DNA from 3 places in the Hydrogenophaga laconesensis genome. Region 2 is predicted to be linked to each of the others. Evidence: predicted binding sites of a transcription regulator. Region 2 holds the regulator's gene; each other region holds the start of a gene.

Region 1 (4,111 bases), on a different contig from region 2:
GGTGGCACGCCAGGTCTTCTGAACGGACATCCGGCCCGGGACGGCGAGCCGGGCTACGATGGCGGGTTACCGACATCCATCGTCATTCCAAGGAGATCGCCATGAGCAGCCGTGAAGTCTTCGTCGTCAGCGCCGTGCGCACCGCCATCGGTACCTTTGGCGGCAGCCTGAAGGACCAGCCCCCCACCGAACTGGGCGCCCTCGTCGTGCGCGAATCGCTCGCGCGTGCGGGCGTGGACGGCAAGGATGTCGGCCATGTGGTGTTCGGCCACGTCGTCAACACCGAACCGAAAGACATGTACCTCTCGCGCGTGGCGGCCATCAACGGCGGCTGCGCCGAAGGCACACCCGCCTTCAACGTCAACCGCCTCTGCGGCTCGGGCCTGCAGGCCATCGTCTCGGCCGCGCAGGGCATCCTGCTGGGCGACACCGACATTGCCATTGGTGCCGGGGCCGAGAACATGAGCCGCGCGCCCTTCGCCAGCCTCAACATGCGCTGGGGCGCCCGCATGGGCGACACCAAGATGGTGGACATGATGATCGGCGCGCTGCACGACCCGTTCCACACCATCCACATGGGCGTGACGGCCGAGAACATCGCCGCCAAGTGGGGCATCGGCCGCGAAGACCAGGACAAGCTGGCCGTGGAAAGCCACAACCGCGCTCAGCGCGCCACGGAAGCCGGTTACTTCAAGGACCAGATCGTGCCCGTGACGCTCAAGAGCAAGAAGGGCGACGTGGCCTACGCCACCGACGAACACTTCCGCAGCAACGCCACGCTGGACGATTTCGCCAGGCTCAAGCCGGTGTTCCTGAAGGAGAACGGCACGGTGACCGCCGGCAACGCCTCCGGCATCAACGACGCCGCCGCCGCCGTGGTCCTGATGGATGCCGGTGCCGTGAAGGCGCGTGGCGCGAAGCCGCTGGCGCGCCTGGTGGCGTATGCCCACGCCGGCGTGGACCCGAAGTACATGGGCATCGGCCCGGTGCCCGCCACGCAGGCTGTGCTGAAGAAGGCTGGCCTCACGGTGAAGGACCTGGACGTGATCGAGGCCAACGAAGCTTTCGCCGCACAGGCCTGCGCCGTCACGCGCGACCTCGGCCTGGACCCGGCGAAGGTCAACCCGAACGGCTCGGGCATCTCGCTGGGCCACCCCATCGGTGCCACGGGCGCGCTCATCACGGTGAAGGCCATCCACGAACTGCAGCGCATCCAGGGCCGCTATGCGCTGGTGACCATGTGCATCGGTGGTGGCCAGGGCATTGCGGCCATCTTCGAACGGGTCTGACCCGCCGCCCTGCGCCATGCAAGCAGAACAGCGCGACACGCTTCTGCGGACGTTGAAGCAGCGCTTCGACAAGCACACGCAACGGCACACCGGGGTGAGATGGGCCGAGGTGGAAGCCCGGCTGCAAGCGAACCCCGACAAGCTGAAGGCGTTGCTCGCCATGGAGGAGACGGGAGGCGAGCCGGACGTCATCGGCCCGGTCGATGCCAGCGGCGCCTGCCTGTTCTGCGATTGCGCACCCGAGAGCCCGTCGGGCCGAAGAAGCCTCTGCTACGACGCCGAGGCACTGGCCTCGCGCAAGGAGAACAAACCAGCGGACAACGCGATGGACATGGCGAAAGCCATGGGCATCTCGTTGCTGACGGAAGCGCAGTACCGCCAGTTGCAGGCGTACGGTGAGTTCGACCTGAAGACCTCGAGCTGGGTGGCAACGCCACCCGGGATCCGCAAGCTGGGCGGCGCGCTGTTCTGCGACCGGCGCTACGGCCAGGTCTTCACGTACCACAATGGCGCGCAGTCGTACTACGCCGCGCGGGGCTTCAGGGGCTGGGTGAGCGTCTGACGTTCAGGGCGGATCAGTCGCCCTGGAAGCCACCCCGCCGGCAGGTCACCACCAGCGTATCGCGCCAGCCCAGCGCGCCCTCTTCCAGCGGCTGGATCGGTGTGCTCTCGTGGATCACGCGCGAGTCGTCGATCAGCAGCAGCGACCACGGCTCGCGCAGTGTGAAGCGCTGGCCACTGGGGCCGTTCGCTTCGAACACGCGGCTCTCCCCGCCCTTGATGGCGTGGCGGTCGACCATGAACACGGCGACCAGGTCCACACCGTCGCGGTGGGCACCTTCGGGCGTGGGGCGGCCAATGCCGTCGGTGGTGTCGATGCGGAACACGTGGGCCTCCACGCTCCAGGGCTGCGGGCCACGTAACTGGCTGGCCGCTTCGCCCAGCCGCGCAAGCAGGCGGCTCCACACCGGCAGCGCCACGGTGGCGGGTTCCATGGGTTCGAACCAGCGCTGCATGCCGCCGTGCAAGGCGTTGTATTCCAGCGGTTGCCAGTGGGCGCGGTGCGGCACCTGGCGCACGCGATCGTCCTCCACCACGAAGCAGCTGTGGCGCCGGCTGCGGTAACGACCACCGTCCTTCAGGTAGGCATCGGGTGGCAGCTGGTTCCAGCCGGTGTGCAGCTCGGCCAGATCCACCGGCCGCGCGGCGAGCCATTCGCTCACGTCGGCCGCACTGAGCAGCGCGAAACCGGTGGATTGCAGGGTGCTGTGCACCGCGGAAAGGGGCACGTAAGGAGGCTGGAATTCGCTGGTCATAACGCCGGCCAGTGTAGCGGCGCGCCGGTGGGCCCACAGGCCACCGGGCCTTGCGCGTGCCCAGCGTTTGCGCTGGATCAAGGCGCGCGGCGACGGCTACTGCCAAGCTCCGGCAACGCCTTGCAAGAGACAAAAGGAGCACCCGATGGCGACCCCCGTTGCGCAATGGTCCGAGGCCTTGAATCTGGACTACGGCCCGCTGGACACGATGAACCGCGAACTCATGGAGCGGCTGGCTCGCGCGCAGGCCGCGAACGACGCCGAGCTTCCCCAGGCCTGGGCCGACCTGGTGGCCCACGTCTCCACCCATTTCGGCCAGGAGGATGCCTGGATGCGCGACACAGGCCATGGCCGTTCGGACGCGCACGCGCTGGAACATCGCGTGGTGCTCAACCTCCTGCGCGAGGGCATCGGGCAGATCCGCAACGGCGATCTCGCACCGGCGCGCCAGATGGCTCGCGAACTGGGCGCCTGGTTCGCCAAACACACGCATGCGTTCGATGCGGCGCTGGCCCTGCACCTGCGGGGACACACCTTGAATTGACCCACAAGGCAACCCGGACACAGACCTGCGCACAAGCACCCGCCATGAGGTGGCGCGCATCACCGAGGAGACAGTCATGAACGACGAAGAACCCCAGCCGCCATCTTCGGTTTTCAATCTGCAGCTGGCCGAACTGAACGCGGGCGACCCGCTGCGCTGGCTTCGCCTGGGTTGGGCTGATTTCGTGCGCACGCCGGTGGGCCTGTTCTACGGCATGTGCTTCTTTCTCATGGGGCACGCGTTGCTGCTGGTGTTCCGCACCGCACCGGCCTATGTGCTGGCGCTCTCGGCGGGCTTCCTGTTGCTGGGGCCCTTCCTGTGCCTGGGTCTGTACCACGTGAGCCGGGCGCTGGAAGAAGGCCACCCGCCTTCGCTGCCGGATTCCTTGCTGGCCTGGGAGCAGACCAAGGGCTCGATCGCGATCTTCGCGGGCGTGTTGCTCATCCTGGAAATGCTGTGGGGCCGCGCGTCGCTGGTGGTGTTTGCGGTGTCGTTCAGCACCGTGCCCGACGCGCACAACCTGCCTGGCCAGCTGCTGGCGCGCGAGAACCTGGAATTCCTCATCACCTACACGCTGGTGGGTGGCGTCTTCGCCGGTCTGATCTTCGTCACCAGCGCCATCTCGATTCCCATGATCCTGGACCGCCAGACCGACGCGATCTCTGCCTCGCTCACGAGCATCCGGGCCTGCCTGCAGAACCCGGGCGTGATGGCCTGGTGGGGAGCGCTCATCACGCTGCTCGTGGTACTGGCGATGCTGCCGTGGTTCCTGGGTCTGATCGTGGTGGGGCCGGTGGTGGGCCATGCCACCTGGCACGCATACCGGCAGGCGGTGCCGGCGCGCTGACTCAGCCCTTGACGTTCACAACCAGCCGCCCGCGCACCTGGCCCGCCAGGATCTGGCTGGCGGCGGGGATCGCGTCCGCCAGGCCGATCTCGGTGATCATCGCGGCCAGCTGCGC
Region 2 (4,111 bases):
GACGGCGATCTGCAGGAGATGAACAACCCGCTGCCGAAATGGTGGGTCTACCTGTTCATCATCACCGTGCTGTTCTCGCTGGCCTACGGCCTGCTGTACCCGACCTTCGGCAAATACCCCGGCCTGCTCGGCTGGACGTCTGGCGGGCAGCACAAGGCCGAGGTGGCGAAGGTCGAGAAGGCCATCGCACCGATCTACGAGCAGTTCGCCAGCAAGACGCCGCCCCAGCTGGCGGACGATGCCCCGGCCATGGCCATCGGCGAACGCCTGTTCATGAACAACTGCGCGCAGTGCCACGGCTCGGACGCGCGGGGCGCCAAGGGCTTTCCCAACCTCACCGACCGCGACTGGCTCTGGGGCGGCGATCCGGATGCGATCAAGACCACCATCACCAACGGCCGCACCGGCGTGATGCCGCCGATGGCCGCGGCCGTCGGCACGCCCGACGACGTGCGCAACGTCGCTCACTATGTGCTCAGCCTCTCGGGCAGCCCGCACGACTCGGTGCGCGCCGCGCTCGGCCGCAGCAAGTTCGGCGCCTGCGCGGCCTGCCACGGCATGGACGGCAAGGGCAACACCGCCATGGGCGCACCCAACCTGAGCGACAACACCTGGCTGCATGGCTGGGGCGAAGAGGCCGTGGTGCGCGCCGTCACCAAGGGCTTCAACAACCAGATGCCCGCGCAGGCCGGCAAGCTCAACGCGGACCAGATCCACGTGTTGACCGCCTACGTCTGGGGCTTGTCGAAAAAGCCAGGCTCAGCGAATTGATCCCCGAACCTTCGATCACACCGTGACCACCGCCACCGGCAAACCCAGAACCACCATTCCCATCGTCCCCGCAGAGGACGAGACCATGGTGTCGCTGTACGCATCGCGCGAGAAGATCCAGCCGCGTTCCGTCAAAGGTCTGTTCGCCACGTGGCGCTGGGTCATGGTGTGGATCACGCAGCTGGTGTTCTACGGGCTGCCCTGGCTGGAGTGGAACGCGCGCCAGGCAGTGCTGTTCGATCTGGAGGCACGCCGCTTCTACATCTTCGGGCTGGTCCTGTACCCCCAGGACTTCATCTACCTCACCGGCCTGCTGGTCATCTGCGCCTTCTCGCTGTTCCTGTTCACCGCGGTGGCCGGGCGGCTCTGGTGCGGCTTCGCCTGCCCGCAGACGGTCTATACAGAGATCTTCCTGTGGATCGAGAAGAAGGTGGAGGGCGATCGGGCCGCGCGCCTGCGGCTGGATCAGTCGGCAATGTCTGCGGTCAAGTTCGGCAAGCGCTCGCTCAAGCATGCACTGTGGATCCTGTTCTCCCTCTGGACGGGATTCACCTTCGTCGGCTACTTCGCACCGATCCGCGAACTGGGTGCGCTCTCGCTGGCCGGCGCCCTCGGACCGTGGCAGTGGTTCTGGATCTTCTTCTACGGCTTCGCCACCTACGGCAACGCCGGCTTCATGCGCGAGCAGGTCTGCAAGTACATGTGCCCCTATGCGCGCTTTCAGAGCGCCATGTTCGACCGGGACACCATGATCGTCACCTACGACGAACAGCGCGGCGAACCGAGGGGCGCCCGTTCGAAGAAGGCGGATCCGAAGGCCCTGGGGCTGGGTGCTTGCGTGGACTGCACCCTGTGCGTGCAGGTCTGCCCCACCGGCATCGACATCCGCAAGGGCCTGCAGTACGAGTGCATCGGCTGCGCCGCCTGCGTCGACGTGTGCGACGACGTGATGGACAAGGTGGGTTACCCGCGCGGGCTGATCCGCTTCTCCACCCAGAACGGCGTGGCCAACGGCTGGAGCACGCGCCAGATGCTGCGCCGCGCCATGCGCCCGCGCGTGCTGGTCTACACCGCCATCCTGGCCGCGATCACCCTGGCCGTGGGCCTGAGCCTGTTCCTGCGCACACCGCTCAAGGTCGACGTGATCCGCGACCGGGGGGCGCTGGCCCGCATGGTGGAGCAGGGCCGCATCGAGAACGTCTTCCGCCTGCAGATCATGAACGCCACCGAGGTGCCCCAACGCTATGCCATCGGCGTCTCGGGTCTGCCAGGCATCGCGCTGGCCTCCAGCCCCGAGGTGGAGGTGCTTTCCACCGAGGTGCGCGCGGTGGCGGTGCGGGTGCAGATTCCGCCGGACGCGGCCAGCAGCGGCTCGCACCCGATCCAGTTCGACATTCGCGCCGTGGGCGACGAGGCGATCCATGTGTCCGAGAAGGCCGCGTTTCTTGTGCCGCGCTGAACTCTCATCTTCATCCGAGGAGCTTCCATGAACCCATCGACATCTCCCGCGGTCGCCGCGGCCCCCGTTGCCTGGTGGCGCGTGCCCCACATGTGGCTGGTCGTGGGCGGCCCGCTGGCCGTGGTCGTGGCCAGCATCTTCACCGCCTTCATCGCTGTCAGGAACGCCGACCCCGTGCTCGACAAGGCCGAGTTCGAACGCGACCGGCAGGCCGTGCAGGTGCTGGAAGGGCAGGCGAAGACGGATGCGCTGATCAAGCTGCAGCCCGCACACCAGGCCCGCAACCACGCGGCCTCGCCGGTGGTGCCCAGGGAGCCCTGAGATGAGCGCGCGCCCATGGATGGCCATTGCCTGGCCTGCCTTCCTGTTCGCAGCGGTGCTGGAAATGGTGGTGTTCGCCGCAGTGGATCCGGGCGATCTGCACGGGCTCAGCGGCGAGCCGCTGGGCTGGACCCGGCAGGCGGTCTACACCGTGTCGTTCTTCGTGTTCTGGGCCGTGACGGCCGCCGCCAGCGCGCTGAGCGTGGCTCTCGTCAACCGCAGGTCTGAGGGTTGACGATGCGGCGCAGGCCGTCGGTGTTCTTGATGTGCACGTAGCGCTGCTTCACATCGATGATGCCGTCCTCCACGAACTTGGAGAACGTGCGGCTGACGGTTTCCAGCTTCATGCCGAGGTAGCTGCCGATTTCCTCGCGCGTCATGCGCAGCACCAGCTCGGATTGCGAGAAACCCCGTGCGTGCAGGCGCTGCACCAGGTTGAGCAGGAAGGCGGCCAGCCGTTCTTCGGCGCGCATGCTGCCCAGCAGCAGCATCACGCCGTGGTCGCGCACGATCTCGCGGCTCATGATCTTGTGCACGTGGTGCTGCAGCGTGGTGAACTCGCGCGAGAGCTCTTCCACCTGGTCGAACGGCATCACGCAGACCTCGGCGTCTTCCAGGGCCACGGCGTTGCAGGAATGGTGGTCGCTCACGATGCCGTCGAGGCCGATGATCTCGCCCGTCATCTGGAACCCGGTCACCTGGTCGCGGCCGTCGGCCGTCGTCACACAGGTCTTGAAGAAGCCCGATCGCACGGCGTAGAGCGACGTGAACTTGTCGCCCACGCTGAACAGCGACGTGCCACGCTTGACGCGGCGGCGTTTGGAGATCACCTTGTCGAGCTTGTCCATCTCATCGGGGTTCAACCCCATGGGCAGGCAGAGTTCGCGCAGGTTGCAGCTCGAGCAGGCGACTTTGATGCTTTGAGCGTCCATTGGAAAAGGTCCAGATTCGCAAAAGGTTACAGCATACCCCCCAGGGGTGTGAATTGACGCCCCCGGAGGGGATCAGATCGACGTCTTTTGATCCGGATCAAAAGATATTGCGGGGCAGTGGCGCACAGTGAAGGCCTTGATGGAGATTCGATCTTGAGCCACGCCATATCCGAGGACCTGCTGCGGCGTTTCGACGTATCCGGGCCCCGGTACACCTCGTACCCCACTGCCGACAGGTTCGTGGAGGCCTTCACCGAGAACCAGTACATCCAGGCCCTGGAGCAGCGCCGCGCCGGCTCCATGGCCTTGCCCTTGTCGCTGTACGTGCACATTCCGTTCTGCGAATCAGTCTGCTACTACTGCGCGTGCAACAAGGTCATCACGAAACACCATTCGCGCGCGGCCGAGTACCTGCGCTACCTGGCGCGTGAAGTGGAGCTGCAGGTGGCTCACCTGGGCACGGGCCACAACGTGTCGCAGCTGCACCTGGGTGGCGGCACGCCCACCTTTCTCTCCGACGCCGAGCTGGAAGACCTCATGGCCATGCTGCGGCGCCACTTCACCCTGGTGCCGGGTGGCGAGTACTCCGTGGAGGTCGACCCGCGTACCGTGACCGAAGAACGCCTGA
Region 3 (4,111 bases), on a different contig from region 2:
TCAGGCCGACGATGGTCAGCGGGGCGCTGCTGTTGTTGCCGATGCGCACGGTCAGCAGCGAGTCGGCACCCGCGGTCAGCGGCGTGACCGAGAAACCCTTGGCCAGCGTGATCGGGCTGTTGACGGTGATGTTGGTGGTGGTGCCGGGGTAGGTCAGGCCGCGCGTGTTGCCCACGTCACCGGCCGCGATGGTGTTGGTGCCCGCGGCGGACGCCTGACCGGCGGCGAGCACGCCGCGCACGGTGAACTGCAGGTTGCAGGTGCCGGGCGAGCCGGCCGGAATGGCGCCACCGGTGAGCGTGACACTGCCGGCCGTGAAGCTGGTGCTGCTGCCACAGGTGTTGCCGACGATGCCCAGCACCTCGAGGTTGGACGGCAGCGAATCCGTGAAGCTGGTGAACGGGATGTTCACGCCGCTGTTGGGGTTGGTGAAGGTGATGGTCGCGGTGCGCGAGGCGCCCTGCACCAGCGTGGCACCGCCCAGGCTCTTGGACACCGCCGGCAGCAGGATGCTGTTGACCAGCACGCTTTGCTGCGCGGGCGAAGCGGCCGCGGGCATGAGGTCGGTGGCGTTGATGACGTTGTTCCAGGTGCCGCCGCCGTTGTAGGACGTGAGGTCCACCGAGATCGTGCAGAAACCATCGACCCCGCCCGCGTACGGCGGGATGGTGAAGCCGCTGACGGTGAGCACGTCGACGCCACCGGGGCCGGCACCTGGGGCCGGGCTGAGCGTGGCACCCGCGCAAGAGGTGGTCGGCGCGACGTAGCCCGGATGCCCGGCCGGGTACAGCCGGAGCTGGGGCGGCAGCGTATTGACGAGCTGCGCGCCGTCCTCCTGCGCGCTGTCGTTGCTGATGGTGATCGTCAGCCGCGTGCGCTCGCCCACCACGATCGTGCTGGCGCTCACCGACTGGCTCACGACCAGCGTGGCGTGCGCCGCGCCCGCGAACACGGTGAGCGCCGCCAGCAAGCCGAACGCCCGCACGATCCGCGAGGCCCGGGGCGCCGCGATGGCTGTCGAAGGCGCAAGGGCGCCCTTACCCGTGGCCAGACCACGTGCAAAAAAACGAAGCATGGTTTTCCCTCTACTGCCACGCGGAGCGACGCCGCGTGTGTTCCCGCCAGGTGGCCAACCGGACCACCGCCGGCACGGCCGGACGGAAGAAACCTCCGCACACAGTCGTGCCTTTTGTTACATGCGCGCACTATATCGGCGCACGCCAGTCTTCAACGATTCACGACCTCATTGCTGCGATAAAAGTAACGAATTCGTGAAATTTGATGTATGAAGATTCATCCAATATGACCTTGTCATATTTAACAGAATGTTGTTTTTATTAATGTTTTTTTGACAAATAACAAAAAATCCGCGGATTTTCTCGTCTCTTATGCTTTCACAAATGCGAGCGCACACTCACTTATATTAGGTTGATATTAATTAAAAATTTATTAAAAATCGGATCGACGAACGGTTACAAATGACGGCCTTGCCGGCATGAAAAAGGGCCAGCGACCTCCCCAAACGGGCACCGGCCTGGCGGGTTCTGGCAGTGGATCGACGGGAACGCGACAACAAGCCGTGCGCACCGGGGCGCTCTGGGCGGCCCGCTGGGTGCCCGTGCCCCGCACTGCGCACGCCCGGGGTTCGACCCAGACCACGCGCGTGAAGGAGCTACCGCCCTTGAGCGGGCTGCGCGTCGCCGGCACGCCGGTGAGAAAAGAAAGGGTGTCAGGCGCTAGTGCGCATTCCGCTTGAAGGATCGGCGTCGCGCAACCACAATGGGCGAGCTCAAAAATGTGTAGCACGCCACGCTGCCCCCAATGGGAGCGGGGCGCATCCCCTTCATTTCAAGGTGCACGCTGGCCGACATGCGAGCCGATCTGGAAGAGTCGCTGACCGACACCGTCTACCGCACGGTGTTCGAGCCTGACGCCTGGGCCGAGGCCATGCGTCTGTGCGCGCAGGCCTTTCCTTCCAACGGGCAGACCTTCTATTTCCTCGACAAGCTGTCCGGCCGGATCCGCCCGGTCGCGCTCGAAGGCGTCGCGCCGCGCTGGCTGGCGGGGTTCAACGACCTCTACTTCGCCCGCGACAACCCCTGGATCCGCGTGAGCGAGCGCCTGCACCGCCCGGGCGTGGTGCGCACCAACGAGCGCCTCGACGCCTTCCTGCGCGAGGATGGCGCGCTCTACCGCTCGGCCTACTACAACGAGTGGATGCGGCCGCAGGGCTTTCGCCACACGATCGGCAACACACTCTTCGCCGAGGACGAGGTGGTGGCCAACGTCACGCTGCTGCGCGAACCCGGGATGCCCACCTTCAACCGGCGCGAGGTGGCCGCATTCGAACGTCTGAGCCGGCACATGACACGCGCCCTGCGCCTCGCGGTTCGGCTGGAACACGCCGAAGCCACGGGGCGGGGCATGGCCGCGCTCGACCACCTGCACCACGGCGTGGCGCTGGTGGGCCGCGATCTGCGGGTGATGTACGCCAACGCGTCCATGGAGGCGCTGCTGCGCGGCACGAATGGCCTGCGGCTGCGCGAGGGGCGGCTCACCACGGGTTCGCGCGCCACGCTGGAACGGTTGCAGGCGATGGTGAAGGCCGCGCTCTCGCCAGCGGCAGGAGCGCCACCCGACACGCTCACGCTGGCGGCCACGGCCTCGTCCACGCTCAGTCTGCAGGCCTCACCGGCGCGCGGCGCGGCAGGGCGTTACCTGCCCCGGCAGCCGCTGGCCCTGCTGACGGCCACCACCCTGCAGCCCAACGACCCCGTGTCCCACGACGCGCTGCGCCAGCTCTACGGCTGCACGCCGTCCGAGGCGCGGCTGGTGATGGGCCTGGTCAGCGGCCTCACGCTGCGCGCCGCTGCGCTGGCAGCGGGCACGTCCTACGAGACCGCGCGCACCACGCTCAAACGCGTGTTCATCAAGGTCGGCGTGCACAGCCAGTCGCAGCTGGTGGCCCGCCTGCTGCGGGCGGTGTGAGCTCCCCCCCTGCGCCGCTGTGCGGCTTCCTCCCTCTCTGGCGCGCCTCCGGCGCTGGGAGGGGGGACGGCATCTCGGGCCGGCGGAGCCGGACCCTGGATGCCTCCGGCCACGGTTGTGGCACTCGGTGCGTGTCGCGCTCCGGTTCGGTGACAACGGGTGGGCTCAATCGCTGGCCTGCGCCAGGAAGGCATGCAGGGCGGCGGCACCTGCGCCGGTGGGCGTGTCGCCGGCGGTGCACAGCAGCAGTTGCCGTGTGGCCCATGCGTCGCTCAGCGGGCGTGCCACCACGCGATCGCTGGCGAGGCGCCGCGCGGTGGCCTGCGGCACCACGGCCACGCCCACGCCCTCCCCCACCAGCTGCATCAGTGTGTCCAGCCCGCGCACGCGCACGCGGTGGTGCAGGCCCCGGCCATGCTGCAACGCCCTGTCGTGCAGCAGGCGGCTGAGGCCACTCTCGCTTGCCAGGCCGACGAAGGGCTTCTCCAGCAGGTCGGTGAACGGCAGCGGTTGCCGCGTGGCGCGCCGGCCTTCGCGCGGCAACACCGCCACCAGCCGGTCCTCCCGGAAGAAGCGCGTGTTCAGGCCTTCGGTGCTGACGTTGTCGGCCACGATGCCGATGTCGGCCTGACCCTGGCGCATGGACATCAGCGTGTCGCGGCTGCCGAGTTCGCGCAGGTCGACGTCGATGTCGGGATGCGCCACGAGAAAGCGGCCCAGCAGCCCCGGCAGGTGCTCGGTCATCGCCGCGGTGTTGCAGAGCAGGCGCACGGTGCTGCGCACGCCGTGGGCGTGGGCCGCCATGTCGGCGTGCAGCGCCTCCATGTCGCGCTGCAGGCGGCCGGCGTGCAGCAGCAGCGTGCGGCCGGCATCGGTGGTGCGCACGCCCTGCCGGGAACGCAGCAGCAGGGTCGCGCCGATGGCGTGCTCCAGCTGCTGCAGCCGCGTGCTCGCCGCCGCCAGCGACAGGTGGATGTGGCGCGCGCCCGCGGTGATCGAACCGTGCTCGACGATGGCGGCGAACAGGCGCAGATCGAACGGATCGATGCGGTAGGTGGGCGCGGTGCGTGGGGCGGTCATCGGGCGATCCTCCGGAATCGGCGAAGGATACCTCCGGCGATGG

What was found. Region 2 encodes FNR, which switches genes on or off when oxygen is low (the NO sensors DNR and NnrR bind a similar motif). Its sites were predicted from a motif close to TTGATNNNNATCAA; they were not measured.
Region 1: J2X09_RS12080 (bacteriohemerythrin) is a predicted target of FNR. The motif match lies at 2,673-2,686, and genes of this name have one in related genera.
Region 3: J2X09_RS22625 (DUF7933 domain-containing protein) is a predicted target of FNR. The motif match lies at 1,349-1,362, and genes of this name have one in related genera.

Annotation. Positions count from the first base shown of each region.
Region 1 covers NZ_JAVDWE010000006.1:52,712-56,822, forward strand. The annotation lists gene J2X09_RS12060 (histidine phosphatase family protein) at 1-22, shown strand, start outside; gene bktB (beta-ketothiolase BktB) at 102-1,289, shown strand; gene J2X09_RS12070 (DUF4256 domain-containing protein) at 1,306-1,851, shown strand; gene J2X09_RS12075 (2OG-Fe dioxygenase family protein) at 1,865-2,605, opposite strand; gene J2X09_RS12080 (bacteriohemerythrin) at 2,751-3,149, shown strand; gene J2X09_RS12085 (DUF2189 domain-containing protein) at 3,226-3,996, shown strand; gene acuI (acrylyl-CoA reductase (NADPH)) at 3,998-4,111, opposite strand, start outside.
Region 2 covers NZ_JAVDWE010000018.1:104,864-108,974, forward strand. The annotation lists gene ccoP (cytochrome-c oxidase, cbb3-type subunit III) at 1-771, shown strand, start outside; gene ccoG (cytochrome c oxidase accessory protein CcoG) at 857-2,230, shown strand; gene J2X09_RS24065 (nitrogen fixation protein FixH) at 2,258-2,551, shown strand; gene J2X09_RS24070 (hypothetical protein) at 2,553-2,786, shown strand; gene fnr (fumarate/nitrate reduction transcriptional regulator Fnr) at 2,764-3,483, opposite strand; gene hemN (oxygen-independent coproporphyrinogen III oxidase) at 3,637-4,111, shown strand, end outside.
Region 3 covers NZ_JAVDWE010000016.1:85,382-89,492, forward strand. The annotation lists gene J2X09_RS22625 (DUF7933 domain-containing protein) at 1-1,075, opposite strand, end outside; gene J2X09_RS22630 (helix-turn-helix transcriptional regulator) at 1,870-2,988, shown strand; gene J2X09_RS22635 (LysR family transcriptional regulator) at 3,154-4,068, opposite strand.